Regions from separate parts of the Tepidibacillus sp. HK-1 genome, predicted to be linked through region 2. Evidence: a T-box and tRNA genes for the amino acid it is inferred to sense, from the RefSeq annotation. Region 2 holds a T-box; the other holds one or more tRNA genes.
The links. The T-box of region 2 lies ahead of metG (methionine--tRNA ligase). A T-box ahead of a tRNA ligase gene usually reads a tRNA of that ligase, here a tRNA-Met.
Positions count from the first base shown of each region.

Region 1: it encodes a tRNA-Met, which carries the amino acid that the T-box ahead of metG (methionine--tRNA ligase) is inferred to sense. The anticodon was not compared.

Region 1 is NZ_BDGM02000008.1:21,257-29,937, forward strand. It holds gene tatA (twin-arginine translocase TatA/TatE family subunit) at 1-169, opposite strand, end outside; gene yjjX (inosine/xanthosine triphosphatase) at 410-964, opposite strand; gene BEN26_RS05630 (putative hydro-lyase) at 1,245-2,021, opposite strand; gene BEN26_RS05635 (carbon-nitrogen family hydrolase) at 2,138-2,929, opposite strand; gene BEN26_RS05640 (aspartyl-phosphate phosphatase Spo0E family protein) at 3,213-3,377, shown strand; gene BEN26_RS05645 (hypothetical protein) at 3,374-3,883, opposite strand; gene BEN26_RS05650 (NAD(P)H-dependent flavin oxidoreductase) at 3,905-4,978, opposite strand; gene BEN26_RS05655 (hypothetical protein) at 5,236-5,385, opposite strand; gene BEN26_RS05660 (hypothetical protein) at 5,662-5,808, opposite strand; tRNA gene BEN26_RS05665 (tRNA-Val) at 6,031-6,106, opposite strand; tRNA gene BEN26_RS05670 (tRNA-Leu) at 6,140-6,228, opposite strand; tRNA gene BEN26_RS05675 (tRNA-Ile) at 6,241-6,316, opposite strand; tRNA gene BEN26_RS05680 (tRNA-Asp) at 6,353-6,429, opposite strand; tRNA gene BEN26_RS05685 (tRNA-Met) at 6,472-6,547, opposite strand; gene BEN26_RS05690 (hypothetical protein) at 6,794-7,279, shown strand; gene thpR (RNA 2',3'-cyclic phosphodiesterase) at 7,333-7,887, opposite strand; gene BEN26_RS05700 (phosphatidylglycerophosphatase A family protein) at 7,890-8,438, opposite strand.
Region 2 is NZ_BDGM02000011.1:37,550-46,230, reverse strand. It holds gene BEN26_RS07250 (AbrB/MazE/SpoVT family DNA-binding domain-containing protein) at 1-10, opposite strand, end outside; gene BEN26_RS07245 (HD domain-containing protein) at 174-1,448, shown strand; T-box leader at 1,511-1,703, shown strand; gene metG (methionine--tRNA ligase) at 1,759-3,765, shown strand; gene BEN26_RS07235 (TatD family hydrolase) at 3,782-4,546, shown strand; gene BEN26_RS07230 (resuscitation-promoting factor) at 4,629-5,675, shown strand; gene rnmV (ribonuclease M5) at 5,738-6,283, shown strand; gene rsmA (16S rRNA (adenine(1518)-N(6)/adenine(1519)-N(6))-dimethyltransferase RsmA) at 6,291-7,169, shown strand; gene veg (biofilm formation stimulator Veg) at 7,262-7,537, shown strand; gene BEN26_RS07210 (small, acid-soluble spore protein, alpha/beta type) at 7,625-7,810, shown strand; gene ispE (4-(cytidine 5'-diphospho)-2-C-methyl-D-erythritol kinase) at 7,917-8,681, shown strand, end outside.

The sequences.
Region 1 (8,681 bases), on a different contig from region 2:
TAGAATTGGATTCATTCTCATCAATCAATTCCTTCGTTGCACTTTTAAATTCCTTTAGTGTTTTGCCAGCTGCTCTTCCAAGCTCAGGTAATTTATTAGGTCCAAAAATAACTAAGGCAATGATTAAAATGAGAATCAATCCAGGTACTCCGATATTAGCAAAGGACATCCTCGTTCCCTCCTTTCTATGATAACTATTTCACAAAGTCTCTTTTACCTAACCAGTTAAAAAATATAATTATTCCTCTTTTACAGTTATTATTTTATAGGAAGATAAGGGCAAAAAGTCAGCGTAAATTTGAAAATTTAGCGAACACCTTGGCAAAAGTGAATACAGAACTGAAACAGAAAAACGTAATCAATACTTTAAAGGAATAGAACAATTTGTAGATAAAATTGGTGACCACTGTTAGTTTTCTTCATACAACTGTGGGTTTAAAAATCTGGCAAAAGCAGAAATGGTTACATCACGGAACATATCTTTTCGAGTGATGAGCTGGTTTGTTAAAATCCCAATTGTACCTTCTTTTTTCTTCACATTGTGTTTTCCTGTAAAATCATCAATAATATCTCCCAACTCTTTCCCCATACGTAAATGGTTTGCAATTTCTTCAGGGAGCTGTACACGGAGTCCACCACCGATTCCCACATTCCCTTCTTTATCAACTACTACACCCCAATTACATAAAAACATACCAAACGGAGATTCAATTACTCCTCCTTCTAACCCTATACAGTAATCAAAGAAATGCAATTCCTTTTCCGCAAACATTACGTTATTTGCGCGATTAATTGCTCCTTGAATCGTTTCTTCATCTGAAAAAGGTTGTTCAGACACTTGCGATTCTACATCTAATCCAATCACTTCTGCTTCAAACCCCATTTCAGCAAATGCTGATCGAACCGCCTCAATTTTTGCAGGATTCTTTGACCCTACTCCAATATGTAAGACCAATTTCCACACTTCTTTCCTTCACAATATGGTTTAATCCTAACTATAGTAAAACATTCTCTTTCCCAAATCGCAAGAATAGAATAAGAAAAGGTTTGTATATTCCATCGCGCTCCGTCATCCGTTCCCTTCTATAAGAGAGAAGGGCACTTGAAAGCACACAAAGTGTACAAGTCGTGCTACACAGCTAAAGCTGTTCGTCACGCTATGTCGCAGCTTATGGAATATACAAACCCCTAAATGACAACGGAAAATTCAACAAACATTTGTTATCAGGTAATCTATGTTTAATTTATCTAGCAAGTTTGGCCGTTGGATAATCCGTAATGAGCATGTGCCCTGGGGCATGAGTAATCGTGATATCTGGTTTGCTATTTAATAGAGCGACTTGAGGCGTCACACCACATGCCCAAAACACAGGTACTTCATTTTCTGCGATGTCAATAGAATCGCCAAAGTCTGGTGAATGGATGTCTTTGATACCAATTTGGGTAGGATCTCCTATATGAATAGGGGAACCATGTGCACTAGGAAACCTAGAAGTAATTTCGACAACACGAGGGATTAAAGAATAATGAAATGGTCTCATACTTACAACTTGATTTCCTCTAAAAGATCCTGCTGGTTCAGTCTCAATATTCGTAATATACATCGCCACGTTTTTCCCTTGGTTGATGTGTTTTACGGGTATTCCATTATTTATTAATTCATTTTCAAAAGTGAAACTGCATCCTAGAAGAAAGGTTACAAAATCATCTTGCCAAATATCCTTTATATCCAATGGTTCATCAACGAATTCACCATTTTTAAATACTCGGTATTTAGGAACATCGGTTCTTATATCAATGATATCATCTGAATATTTTTTTATATAAGGTGAACCGGTATCCGTAATCTCTAATATTGGACAAGGTTTGGGATTTCTGATACAAAATAAAAGAAAATCATAAGCGTATTTTTTCGGTAGAATGACTACGTTTGCTTGTAATCGATCCATCCCATAACCTGTCGTAGGTTTCGTAAATTCATTGGCTCTAATTTTCATTCTTAATTGTTGAACATTTTCCATCTCATCACCCCATCTTTTAAATAAATGGTATGTAATATTATCGAACAAAAGAAGCTCTATTCGGAAAATAAGTCGTTACCAATACCACTCATCTTAATCCTCCTTCTTTTCTTTGACTAAAAATAAAATTCTTCTTTACGGTCTTTAAATACAGGAATTCTGTTCCTTATCTCTGGAACAATGGACAAATCAAGTTCTGCCGTAATAATTTCTTCCTCTTCTGTACCTTCAGCAATCACCTCTCCCCATGGATCAATAATCATCGAATGGCCAAAGAATGTATTATTCGGGTCACTTCCCACACGATTCGTTGCAACCACAAACATTTGGTTCTCAATTGCTCGAGCAATAAGGAGACTTCTCCAATGATATAAGCGAGGATGTGGCCATTCTGCTGGGACAAATAATACTTCCATCCCATCTAATGCCATCGAACGTATTAACTCTGGAAAACGAATATCATAACAAATGACGATTCCGGCTTTATGGCCATATAAATCAAAAGTGAAACGTTTGTTACCGGGTTCAAGATACTTTTCTTCATTCATGAGTCGAAATAGATGAATTTTATCATAGTAGCCTCGTACATCACCATGATTATCAATGACATAAGTAGTATTAAAGACCTTAATATTCCTCACATTCGCCACCGAACCTGGGATGATATAGGAACCATATTGCTTAGCGATTGCCGTGAAGGAGGATTTAACCATTTCTCCATCTCGATCTCCATTTTTAAGAGCGTTTTCAAGATCATACCCCAAATTCCACATTTCGGGAGCAAGCACCACATTGGATTGCTGCTGCTTGAGAGCCCTATGCATCGTGTCTACTAACCGTTGTCTATTTACTTCAGATTGGCCAAATTGAATATCCATTTGGATTGCAGAAACTTTTATTTTATCCATTACTATTCAATCCCCTTACTATTATCGTGTGAGTTTCTCTATGACTAATGTCATCATACAACAAAAACTGCCAAGTGTCATGCGGCATTTCGTCTAATTTTGTAAGTTTTTACAATTCTTATCTAAGGCAAAAACCTTAATATATTCAATTTTGTACATTTGCTTAAATTTAAAAAAAAATTTTATGTAAAAATTGTGAATTTGTTTATAGTCAGCTAATAAAAATTATGTTATTATTTGTCATGTTGTGTAAAAACATCCACTGAAAGGCGTTTGATATATTTTGTCTGAACAACTTATAGAACAATTTGAAAATTTGCGAGAAGAAATGATTCAATCTGCTATGAAATATGGTTTGACTCATCCAGTCGTTATCAAGTTAAGCCAATCTTTAGACAAATTACATATCGAAATATTGAAAGAACAGCAACAAAAAAAGAACATTTAATCAGTAAACAGTTCCTCAAAATCAATTGTCCATCGATCTGTAACTGAATTTCTTTTTAGTAGAAAATTCATTTTCCTTTTTTCTCTTCCCCCTTCTTTCCAATATAAGTTTACTTCTATGGGAATTTCAAATGACATTAGATTGAATGTGTTCGTCTTATCAAAAATAGTCGTTCTTGAGATAGTATCGATTTTATCCATTTCAACCAATAGTGAAGGTATTTCCTTATATTTATTTTTCGAAAGCAACATTTTAAACAACTGTTTATCATTTTGATTTAAAGACATCAAAAATACATCAACAAGATCATATGGGTTAAGTGTGATTAAATATTGCTCTATTTTTCCTGCTGCTTTATATACCATGACTTGATGGCCAGGATCTAGATTTCTAGTTATATGCGTAATTTGTATTGGAAAAAAAGATATACAAATATCACCATTTTGCATTGGCGTGAAGATTACTAGGTGTGTAATAAAAAAACCTTGAAATATTAAAACTTTCAAGGATTTTTACTACTAATATCTTTACATAGACATCATCAGTTCAGCTTCTTGAACGAGCTCTTTCATCAATTTTTTAACAGTAATAATCTCATTTAATCGATACCCATTTGAACCGGTAAAAATCAATCCGTTTGAAATATTCCCTTTCACTGCCTCGATAAGTGCTTTTGATATACAATAAGGAGTCGTTTTAGGGTCGCAAGTGACTAAACAATCATAGCACTTTTTTACAGGTATTCTTTCTCCTTCAACTGTTTTAACAAACTCATTATGGATGGCTCTTCCTGGAAGACCAACAGGACTTTTTACAAGGTTGATATCCTCTTGTTTTGAACGAATAAATGCCTGTTTGTAATTAACATCTGCATCACATTCTTCTGTAGCAATAAAGCGAGTTCCCATCTGTACTCCGGAGACTCCTAATTTTAAATATTTTGCAATATCTTGACCATTAAAAATACCTCCTGCAGCAATAATAGGGATACGTTTTTTATATTTTTCTTCAAATGAATGTAACGCTTCTCTTACATCACTTAAGATTTGAGAAAGATTTATTTTAGATTTTAATTCATCAATGGAAAAACCCAAATGTCCACCTGCTTCAGGTCCTTCAACAATCATTAAATCAGGTAAATATTCATACCTTTTGTCCCATAGCTTCGTCATTAGATATGCTGCTTTTCCTGAAGAGACAATCGGTGCGATTTTCGTTTTTGTGCCTTTAATAAATTCAGGTAATTCCTTAGGTAACCCGGCTCCAGAAACAATAATGTCTATTTTTTCCTCTACCGCGGTTCTTACCATTTCCTTATAATGGTTCATGGCCACCATAAGGTTAACCCCTATAATGCCTTTGGGACTTAACTCCCGTGCCTTACTAATTTCTTTTCTTAGAGCTCTTATATTAGCAAGAAGAGCATTGTTTTCGAAATCTGGTTCATTAAAACCAATTTGCACCCCAGAAATGATCCCAATTCCTCCCTCATTTGCTACAGCTGAGGCTAACCTAGAACGAGAAACACCTACGCCCATTCCTCCTTGAATAATAGGTACTGACGCTATTAAATCTCCTAACGAGAGTGAAGGTAATTTCATAAAATCGACTCCTTGAATTTGTTTAATGATTATCATTGTTTGCATTATAACGTTTTAAACCTTTAAAGTAAATATTTCACTTGAATTAGTTAGTATAAGTTTGACAATTTTGGAGATTTCGTAAGCAAAAAAAAACAAACCTTCCTATAATAGAAAGGTTTGTTTCCATATCTTTAATATCTCTTTCACTAGGTTGAATAGGTCTTTTATATGAACTCAGTATCTTACTGTATTATAAATAAAATAATTGCAAGTTCTTACTTTTTGGCTAGATAAAAATCCCAAACAGCTTCTTGTTCTTTTTTTGTTAAATACTCTTCAAAGCTCATCATTTTACCTTTATAGTTTACAACGTAATCTAATAAATCTTTTTGACGAGCTACCTCTTCCACTTTGTAGATTGCCATCCCAATCACCTCTTTTTTAATTTCAATCTCATTATACAACATTTTTTAGTCTATGATTGTGAAAATTATAACAAAAATATGAACATCGTTAAAGTTTAAATCTTTAGAAAAATCAATTAAATACTTTAACAGCAGCTAATTTTATTAGATTTCCAGAATTTAATATCTAATAAAAATTTTATGACTATTTTATATGTGAAAACGATAACAATTTATTATTATGTATTACGGGATAGCAATAAAGAACAACAGCTACGTTTGTTTGTAGCTGTTAGTTTATCGACGATCACTTACTAATTTAACCACCCTTGTATATTTCCCCTTTTTTACCTCTTCAGGAGTTGCATCTTCATCTAGTGCATCCATCTCCATACTTGGTGCAATGGTAGGCTCCTTTTCTTTAGGACTGATTTTCTTATCCACGATGATTCATCTCCTTTTCTTTACCTTATGTTCATTATGCTCCATAAATTGGATTTCATTCTTTATATTGTCGCTATTATCATCCATTTACTTATCACCTCTGTACCCTTTCAGGAATAACATCTTGAAAGATGGTGGTCTAAAAAATAAAAAAAGGGTTTATATCCGACCATCAACTTTCCAAAATCTTTTATGGCCTTCAAACCCTTGATATATAAAGTATGGTGACCCCGACTGGGTTCGAACCAGCGACCCCCACCCTGTCAAGATGGTGCTCTCCCGGCTGAGCTACGGAGTCACATATATTCGACGTTGTTACACTCAATTTAGATGGTGCCGAGGACCGGACTTGAACCGGTACGGTAGTCACCTACCGCAGGATTTTAAGTCCTGTGCGTCTGCCAATTCCGCCACCCCGGCAGGACTTTTAAATGGTGGGCCCAACAGGACTCGAACCTGTGACCAATCGGTTATGAGCCGACCGCTCTACCAACTGAGCTATAGGCCCCTACTAATTTAACTTTAAACAAATACTTTTTTAAAATGGCGGAGCTGACGGGATTCGAACCCGCGGTCTCCTGCGTGACAGGCAGGCATGTTAGGCCTCTACACCACAGCTCCATAATATAAATGGGAATATTCGACGTAGTGCAAATAGTTTATTGGTTGCGGGGACAGGATTTGAACCTGCGACCTTCGGGTTATGAGCCCGACGAGCTACCAACTGCTCCACCCCGCGTCATTACATAATAAAATTAGCGACAAAAATTATTATATATGATTTATAACATTTATGCAACAATTTTTAAAAATAGTTTTATCCCTTAAACCTCTTGGTCTTTGGGACAAAAGTAATTTTACCTAGAGTACAATAATTTGTCAATAGTATTGTCACATATATTTAGTGAATTGGGTTTACAATAACATTGTCAGTGTATACATGAATACCATTGACTTGAACCATGGTTAAGGAGAGTGTTGCATTTTGGCCAAACAAATAAAAGACAGACAAATCGCTTATGTAAATAAAGAAACAAATCTGTTGGTGTCACAAATCGTAAGTGGAACTCAATCACTACTACAGCAGACTAAACAATTACAGAGCAATCCATCATTAGTTGTACCTATACAACAATCTCAACTTACGTCGTCCACTGCATCTAACAACATGCAAATGTCTCAACAAAATTTCAAAACGCAACAACTTGGGCGGGCACAACAACATACTAGCGTCCCTGAAATGCAGCATTTAGATCAAATGCTACAAAAATTTTATAACGAGATTGGTAAGATGGAAACCGAATACAACCAATTGAAATCAGCCAATATGAATCCTTTACATCTTCAGCAATTGATGCAACAAAAAGCAAATGCGCTCCAATCATTTAGTAATCAAATACAACAAACAATCAATCAGGTTCAATTATCAAGTCAAACGAATCAAATTTATGAATCAGGCCATGGTTTCTAAAAAGTTTTGGCTGTTGAAATTCATCAACAGCCTCTCATATTTTCATACAAAGCTCATTTCTCTCGTTCATTTAAAAACTCTTTAGTTAAAATAGGTTGATATTTTACCCCAGAAACCGTAAAAACTGACTGGTATAAAGTTAGAGAAGTTACTTGCCATACAGAAGACGTTAGTTTAAAATTTTCCTTTTTAAAGGGAACATTCACCTTTCTTGCTAATGTTACATGAGGAGTATACTTTGGCTTTGCATCGAATGTAATCTTTGTTTTTGTCAATGCTTCAACAAAATTTTGGTAAAGTTTGTTTAACATTTGCAAGTCCCCATGAACATCAGCCCATAAAATATTAGGCTTATTTTCGCTAGGAAAGGCACTTATATTCTTTAACTGTAATTGAAAAGGGGATACATTTTTTACAGCCTCATTTAATGCTTGGTCTAACGATTCCATCTCTTTTTCATCGACTTCCCCTAAAAAAAGAAGAGTAATATGCCAATTTTCTTCTGGTACCCATTTTCCCAATTGTAAGCTGTTGCGAATAATTGGCAATTGTTGTTTAAGTTCATTTTTTACATGTTCAGCTAGCTTAAGTGCAACAAATAATCTCATAGCTAAACCACATTATCCTCAGTCATTTGTTCTTCTATTTCTTCCACCATTTCTTGCACATCTCTTAATCGATGGGCAATACGTCCTGCCGCTGAAGCAGCGATTCCAGCAACAAGGTCATCCAAAAACGTATGAACACCTTTACCGTTTTTTGTATCCAACTTTTTAATTATTCCCACTTTATCTTTATCTAAATATCCAAAAGTGGTCACTGCAATGCTTCCATAACCAAAGACAGAGCCTAATGCCATTGTTTCATCAATTCCAAAAAGTCCTTCATCAGACTCAACAAGAGATTGCAATGGTTCAGTTAACAAACCTTTTTCAGCCAATACGTCTAACTCGATCCCAACAAGTAATGCATGTTGAACTTCACGTTTTTCTAATACTTTGTTTACACTTTCCAGGCAAAGCTCCATGGTTAAATCTTTATTATATGGCAATTGTAATTCATAGACGATTTCTGCAATGTCTTCCAATGTAACACCGCGTTCTCTTAATCTCTGTAACGCTGCAGCTTTTACCTCTTTACTTGGTACCCTTCTTTTCAATACCTGTCACCTCCAAAAATATCTTTCTCCATCATATCACTTTCTCTACATATACAAAATAAACTTCATTATATATATTATTAAAAAAAAGAGTAGCAGTGAATCATGCTTACACTGCCACCCTTATCAAATATAAAATAAAAATAGATAAAGATTATTGATTTTGATGTTGATCCAGTCTTTGAATTAAATAGGCTAAACCATAACTCATTCCAACTAAAAAAAGCAAAGCAATAAAAACAA
Region 2 (8,681 bases):
ATTTTAACATTTTGTTACCCTCCTTTATCAATTTTTTAAATTAAGGATAATATCGTCATATTTCGACAAAATTTCTATAAACATAGAATACCAAGGATTGCCAAAACAGTCAATACATTTTTGCATTTTTTGTAAAATTTTTTGTTATTTTCTTAATCATGAATAAAGAGGTGATGGATTTGAGGATGGATGAAGAAAAAGTATTTAAAGATCCAGTCCACCAGTACATCTATGTTCAAGATCGTTTAATATGGAATTTAATTGATACAAAGGAATTTCAAAGATTACGTCGGATTCGCCAACTAGGGACTACTTACTTTACTTTTCATGGAGCTGAACATAGCCGGTTTTCGCATTCGTTAGGTGTCTACGAAATCACTCGGAAAATTATTTCTCGTTTTGAACGAAACCAATATATAGAGTGGCCAAAAGAGGAGAGACTTATTTCTTTAGTAGCGGCACTACTCCATGATGTAGGCCACGGTCCTTTTTCCCATTCAATAGAAAAGGTATTAAACACGAATCATGAGGAATGGTCCAAAAGTTTAATTTTAGGTGAAACTGAAATTAATTCTTTTCTTCGCCAAATTGATTCAACATTTCCCTCTCGTGTAGTTGATGTCATTAACAAAAAATACGAGAAACCTATTGTGATGGATTTAATCTCGAGTCAATTGGATGCGGATCGAATGGATTATTTATTAAGGGATGCCTATTATACAGGAGTTAATTACGGGTTTTATGATTTGGAGAGAATCTTAAGGGTACTTAGGCCATATCAAGGAAGACTTGTAGTAAAAGAAAGCGGAATGCATAGTGTTGAAGATTATTTGATGTCTAGATATCAGATGTACTGGCAAGTTTATTTTCATCCGGTAACGAGAAGCGGGGAAATTCTACTAAGAAAAATTTTCCTTAGGGCAAAAAACCTTTTTGAAGAGGGATATACCTTTTCAACTCTCTTTCCTCCCATCGTACGATTATTCCAAGGACAGCTTCATGTTGATGATTATCTTATTCTAGATGAACCTATGTTTTTTACTCTGTTTTATTTTTGGAGTCAAGAAAAGGATCAGATTCTAGCGGACTTGACAGAACGGTTTTTACATCGAAGATTATTTCAATACATAGATTTTAACCCTAATGATCAATCTAAACTAGAAGCTATCCTTGAATTTTTTCATAAAAATAACATTGATCCTACCTACTATTTAGAACTTGATTCACCATCTGACTTATCATATGACATTTATCGACCTGGCGATAAAAAAGAAATGTCGCCAATATATCTTTTAAATCGACAAGGAGAGACCATTGAGATTTCGACAAAATCAGATATTATTGCCGTCATTACAGGGAAAAGGAAAACAGAACATAAAATTTTTTTCCCGGAAGATTTGTTAAAAGAGAAGTCGATTTTATCCCAATTTCAACTATTGACACGATGAATGGAATTATGTATATTTTGGGAAAGAAAATGATATAATGAGCGATAATAACAAAAAAATAAGGAAAATCAATGAAGGGATGAGTAATTCATCACCACTTTCACAGAGAGCTGGGAAGGCTGAGAACCAGTATGTTGGGATGAATGAAGATGGTCCTGGAGAAATGATACTATGTCGAATGACACTTAAAAGAGCCTATGCTTAATGCATAGGAATTTGGGTGGTACCGCGTGAGTATAAACTCCCGTCCCAAGCTGGATAGGAGTTTTTTTATTTAAAGCAGTTTTTTCAAAAAAGGGGTTGAAGGACTTTGAGTAAAAAAACATTTTATATTACGACACCGATTTATTATCCAAGTAATAAATTACACATCGGTAATGCTTATACAACGATTGCTGCTGATGCGATGGCTAGATATAAAAGGCTCCGTGGCTATGATGTGTATTATTTAACTGGAACAGATGAACATGGGCAAAAATTACAAAAAAGAGCCGAGGAAGAAGGCTTAAAGCCAATTGAGTTTATCAATCCAATTGTAGAATGGATTCAAGATTTATGGCAAAAACTTGATATCTCATATGATGATTTTATTAGGACAACGGAAGAACGTCATGAAAAAGTGGTACAAAGGATTTTCAAAAAGCTTTTAGAAAATGGAGACATCTATCTTGGAGAATATGAAGGATATTATTGTGTACCTGATGAGGCATATTGGACTGAAAGGCAACTAGTTAAAACAGACGAAGGCTATTTATGCCCTGATTGTCATCGACCTGTGCAACTAGTGAAGGAGAAAAGCTATTTCTTTAAAATGTCAAAATATCAAGATCGGCTATTGCAATATATTGAAGAGCATCCAGAGTTTATTCAACCGGAATCACGGAAAAACGAAATGATTAACAATTTCCTAAAACCGGGTTTAGAGGACTTGTCGATATCTAGGACAACGTTTGATTGGGGAATAAAGGTACCGGACAATCCGGAACATGTGATCTATGTTTGGATAGATGCCTTAACCAACTATATTACTGCTATCGGCTATTTATCCGATGATCCGGAAGAACGAAAGACATTTGAACGCTACTGGCCAGCAGATGTTCATTTAATTGGGAAAGACATTCTACGATTTCACACCATTTATTGGCCAATTATTTTAATGGCATTAGACTTACCATTACCTAAAAAAGTATTTGGACATGGATGGATTTTAATGCCAGATGGGAAAATGTCAAAGTCAAAAGGGAATGTGATCGATCCAAAATTCCTAATTGACCGTTATGGTTCAGATAGTATTCGTTATTTTCTTTTACGAGAAATTGCTTTCGGTAGTGATGGAGTATTTACGCCAGAAATTTTCATTCAGCGTTTAAATGTGGATTTAGCTAATGATTTAGGTAACTTAGTCAGTAGGACAGTAGCGATGATAGAGAAATACTTTGATGGGTTTGTCCCAACTCCAGAAGCATTAACCTCTCTGGATGAAGATCTAAAACAAGCTGCGATGGAAACCTCACAAAAGGTAGAGGAATCATTAGATCAGATGCTCTTTAGCCAGGCTTTACAGCAGATATGGCAACTCATCAATCGGACGAACAAATATATAGATGAAACTTTGCCTTGGTCACTTGCAAAGGATGAGGCTAATAAAGGGCGGCTAGGGACGGTTTTATATCAACTGGTAGAAAGTATTCGTATTACTTCTATCTTGATTCAGCCTTTTATGACGAAAACGCCTCAAAAAATATGGGAGCAACTAGGTTTGGATGCTGTGTCAACCAATTGGGATTTAACTAAATCTTGGGGTATCGTTCATCCAGGAGCAAAAGTAGAGAAAAAAGAAGCGTTATTTCCACGCCTTGATATGGAAGAAGAAATCAAAGCAATTGATGAAACAACGGCTGCGGCACGAAAGCAAGCAGAAGAGAATGCAAAAAAATTAAACCAATCAGCGACCACAAATGGAGGAGATACCAAGATGGAAAATACGATAATAGATCAAATTACAATTGATGATTTCTCTAAAGTTGAATTACAAGTAGCAGAAGTGATTGAAGCAGAAAAAATACCAAATGCAGATAAATTGCTTAAAATTCAATTAGATCTTGGTTATGAAAAACGTCAAGTGGTGTCTGGTATCGCTAAGTATTACCAACCTGAAGATTTGGTTGGAAAGAAAGTTATCTGTGTAACCAACTTAAAGCCAGTAAAATTAAGAGGTGAAGAATCCAAAGGAATGATTTTGGCAGCATCGCAAGGGGATCAGTTGGTGCTTGCTACTGTTTCCGATGATATTCCAAATGGAGCCAAAGTCAAATAACGGTTAGGTGATTCTTATGTTAGTGGATACACATGCACATTTAAATGATGAAAAATTTAATGAAGATCGAGCTGAAGTGATCAAACGAGCGAAAGAAGTAGGTGTTGAAACGATTATTAACATCGGTTATAACCGAGAAACGATTCTTTCAACGATTGAATTAGTTGAACAATATGATTTTATTTTTGGAGCTGTTGGTTGGCATCCTAACGATGCACATGAAATGAAAGAAGAAGATTTTGACTGGTTAAAGGAAATCACCCAACATCCAAAAATATTAGCGATTGGTGAAATTGGTCTAGATTATTATTGGGATTTTGCTCCTAAAGAAGTGCAACAAGAAATTTTTCGAAAACAGATTCAATTAGCAAAACAAGTGAACTTACCGATTATTATTCATGACCGTGATGCTCATCAAGACATTTGTTCAATCCTTAGAGAAGAAGGTGCTAAGGATGTGGGAGGGATCATACATTCTTTCTCTGGTAGTATGGAAATGGCAAAGGAATGCATTGATTTAGGCTTTTATATTTCCTTTAGCGGACCAGTCACTTTTAAAAACGCAAAAAAACCTAAGGAAGTAGCAACCCATATACCTATTGACCGGATACTGCTTGAAACCGATTCTCCCTATTTAACCCCTGAACCATATCGTGGGAAAAGAAATGAGTCGGCATATGTCAAATTTGTTGCAACAAAAATCGCCGAATTACGAGGAATGGATGTCGAAGAAATTGCACAAATTACGACAAGAAATGCTAAACGGATTTTGAAATTCTAATGGATTTAAGGGATGGAAAATATTGGTTTGACATTTTAGCTATCATTGAATAAAATGTTGAACTGCTAAAGGGGGAGATGTAATGGGAAAACTGTCTTTAAAAGCAGGCAACCATTCTTCTTCTGTCATTCCTTCTTTTCCTAATACAAAATATAAAAAGACACTCTTTATCATTGTTTTTTTGGCTATTTTAGCATTCAGTTTCGTAACTTTTTACCAGTTGATGCAAAAAGAAGTTATTCTCGTTGTAAATGGAAAAGAAAAAGAAGTTTCTACTTTCAAAGGAACAGTGAAAGAATTGTTAGATCAGCAGCAAATAAAAATAGGCGCTCATGATCAACTTTCTGTTCCTCTTCAGTCACCGTTAAAGGATGGGCAGAAGGTAATTGTAAATACTGCTAAATTAGTAATTGTACAGGTAGATGGTAAACAAATTGATCATTGGACTACTGCAAAAACGATTGATCAGGTGATAAATCAACTAGGCATTCAACTTGGTCCATTAGATAAAGTTTACCCAAGCCTTAGCACAATAGTTCAATCAGAAATGGATATTAAAATTTCAAGAATCACAAAGAAAATCGTAACAGAAGAAGAGAATATTAAATATGGATTAGTTAAAAAGGCTGACCTGTCTTTAGAAAAGAACCAAGAGAAAGTATTGGTTAAAGGCCAAGATGGAAAAATTGCTAAGGTTTATGAAATTACCTATGAAGATGGAAAAGAAGTAAAGAGAGAACTGCTAAAACAGGATATTGTCAAAGAAAAGAAAGATCAAATCATTGCTTATGGAACAGCTTCTGCTACTGTTTCTAGAGGTGGTTATATTCTCAGGCCAATTAAAGTTCTTAAAAACATAAAAATGACCCATTATGGTTCCGGAGTTTATACCTATACAGGAACAACAGCAACTGTTGGGAGAACGATTGCTGTTGATCCAAAGATTATTCCACTAGGTTGGTGGGTTTGGATTGATGGAGTTGGATTAAGAAAAGCAGAAGATATAGGCAGTGCGATTAAAGGAAATAAAATTGACCTTTATGTAGGTAATGATCAAAAAGCAAGTCAGCTTGGGGTAAAAACTGGTGTAACCGTGTATGTTTTAGGACCGGAAAAGCCAACAAAATAGTGACCAACTAACAGGGGGAGTTTTCCCCTGTTTGTTTGTATGAGGAGCTATAGGAGGGAACAATGAAGATTAAGGAAGTAATCGTAGTTGAAGGAAGAGACGATACGGTAGCGATACAAAGAGCGGTTCAGGCCGATACCATTGAAACAGGAGGATCTGCAATATCTCCTCAAATCATTGACCAAATCAAAAAAGCCCATCAGAAGAGGGGAGTTATTGTTCTGACAGATCCAGACTATCCTGGAGAAAGAATAAGGAAAATCATTAGTCGGCAAGTTCCGGGAGTAAAACATGCATTTATAATAAGGGAAGAGGCCACTAAAAAAGGAGATATTGGGGTCGAGAATGCCTCTCCAAATGTGATTCGCAAAGCATTAAATGATGTAAAATCTGAATGGATAGATGCAAAAGAAACAATCCCATGGAATCGATTAGTTACAGAAGGATTAGTGGGTAATGACCTAGCAAAACAGAAAAGAATCGAACTAGGAAAAGTATTAGGAATTGGTTATGCAAATGCAAAACAGCTTCACAAAAGACTAAATATGTTTCAAATCTCAGAAATTGAATTCTCTAACGCATTAAAAATGATAAAAATGAAGGAATGAATCAATGATGGCGGTCAATATATCTAACCCAGCAGAAACGATGAATATTTTAAAAAAGTATGGTTTTACCTTAAAAAAAAGTTTAGGGCAAAACTTCCTCATTGAACCTAACATCTTAACAAAAATTGTTGAAAAGGCAGAAATTGACCTAAACACCGGAGTGATCGAAATTGGTCCGGGAATCGGAGCTTTAACGCAAAAAATTGCAGAGAAGGCTGGAAAGGTAGTTGCAATTGAAATTGACCAACGATTAATTCCGATTTTAAAGGAGACTTTATCTCCCTATGATCATATAAAGCTCATTCATGCTGATGTATTAAAAACTAATTTAAATCAACTTATTATAGAGGAATTGAAAGAATACTCTTCGAAAAAAATAGTGGCCAATTTACCCTATTATGTCACAACACCCATTTTAATTAAATTGTTAGAGGATAGATTAGGAATCGATTCGATTACGGTAATGGTACAAAAGGAGGTTGCAGAAAGAATCAATGCAAAACCTGGGGGTAAAGAGTATGGTAGTTTAACATTATTAATTGAATACTATGCTCAAGCAAGTATTGCTTTTTATGTTCCAAGCTCAGTCTTTATTCCTAAACCCAACGTTGATTCAGCCATTTTACATTTAAAAATGAGAAAAGAACCGCCAATTAAAGTAAAGGACGAAGATTTTCTCTTTAAATTGATACGAGCTAGCTTTTCCCAAAGAAGGAAGACACTATTTAACAATCTAATCCATAATCTTTTTGGGAAAGAAAGGAAAGCAGAAGTAGAGGAAATCTTAAATTCAGTAGGGATCGACCCAGTAAGAAGGGCAGAAACGTTAACTTTATCCGAGTTTGCTAAATTAAGCGATGAAATATATTTTCGAGAAATATATTGACAACATATTTGTCCCACTGCTATAATAATTTGTTTATTTGACATACTATTCTATATGTGTTATAATTCACATATAGAGAGGTGGTAGAACAAATGGCGAATAATACCTTAAATGCCATCAAACGTAGTTTAGATGATTACGTTGGCGAAAAAATTATGCTAAAAGCTAATGGAGGACGTAGAAAGACCATTGAGCGAACTGGCATTTTAGAAGAGACCTACCCTTCAGTTTTTATTATAAAATTAGATGAAGAACAACATTCCTTTAAAAGGGTATCATACAGTTATGCGGATATTCTTACCGAATCTATTGAATTAACTGTATGTAAAGATGATGGAGAAGTAAAGATTACTTATAGTCAAAGATAACAAAGTAGGGCACGAAGGTGTTCCTACTTTTAATTTTGATTAATTTACATATACTAAAAGTGTCCACAAACTAAAGGAGGTTATATGATGGGCCGAAGAAATCGCGGTGTGATGTCTGAACAGTTTAAAGAGGAACTCGCAAAAGAGCTTGGTTTTTATGACACTGTGCAAAGAAATGGTTGGGGTGGAATCACGACTCGTGATGCAGGAAATATGGTGAAAAGAGCCATAGAAATTGCTGAGCGTAGTTTAGCGGAGCAAGGTCGATCATAAAATGTGGATAAGGCTAGGGAAAGTTTTCCCTAGCTTTTTCTTTATACTCTTCATTGTAAATGTTACAATGGATTGATGAACAGGCTTAGATAAAGTAGGTGATGGTATGAAGATATGGGAGAAAGCTCCTGCAAAAATAAATTTAACCCTTGATGTATTAGGAAAAAGAGATGATGGTTATCATGAAGTTGAAATGATTATGACTATGGTTGATTTATCCGATAGAATTCTATTAGAAGATCTTGAAGATGATCAGATTATCTTAGAGACTAACTCAGGAATTATACCTAATGATGAACGGAACCTAATATATAAAGCAGCCCATTTATTAAAAAGCACCTATCAAATAAAAAAAGGAGTGCGAGTCTTTCTAGAAAAGAATATTCCTGTTGCCGCAGGTTTGGCAGGTGGAAGTAGTGATGCTGCTGCCACATTAAGAGGTTTAAACCGCTTATGGAATTTACATTTAACTTCTAATGAATTGATGGAACTGGGTGGAAAGATCGGTTCAGATGTACCTTTTTGTGTTGTTGGTGGTACGGCTCTTGTAAAGGGGAGAGGGGAAAAAGTCACCCCTATTGTTTCGCCTCCTCCTGGTTGGGCTATTTTAGCAAAATTACCAATTAGTGTATCGACCGCCGATATTTATGGAGCTCTAAATTGGCAAGATATTAAAGAACATCCAAATACAGATCAGATGATTATAGCATTAAAAGACCATAATTTTGATGGAATCACAAAAAACCTTTTTAATGTATTAGAAGAGGTTACTTTTCGACTTTACCCTTCTGTAAAGTATTTAAAAGAACAAATAGAAGGATTTGGGGCGGATGGCGTTTTAATGTCTGGGAGTGGACCAACTGTTTTTGCT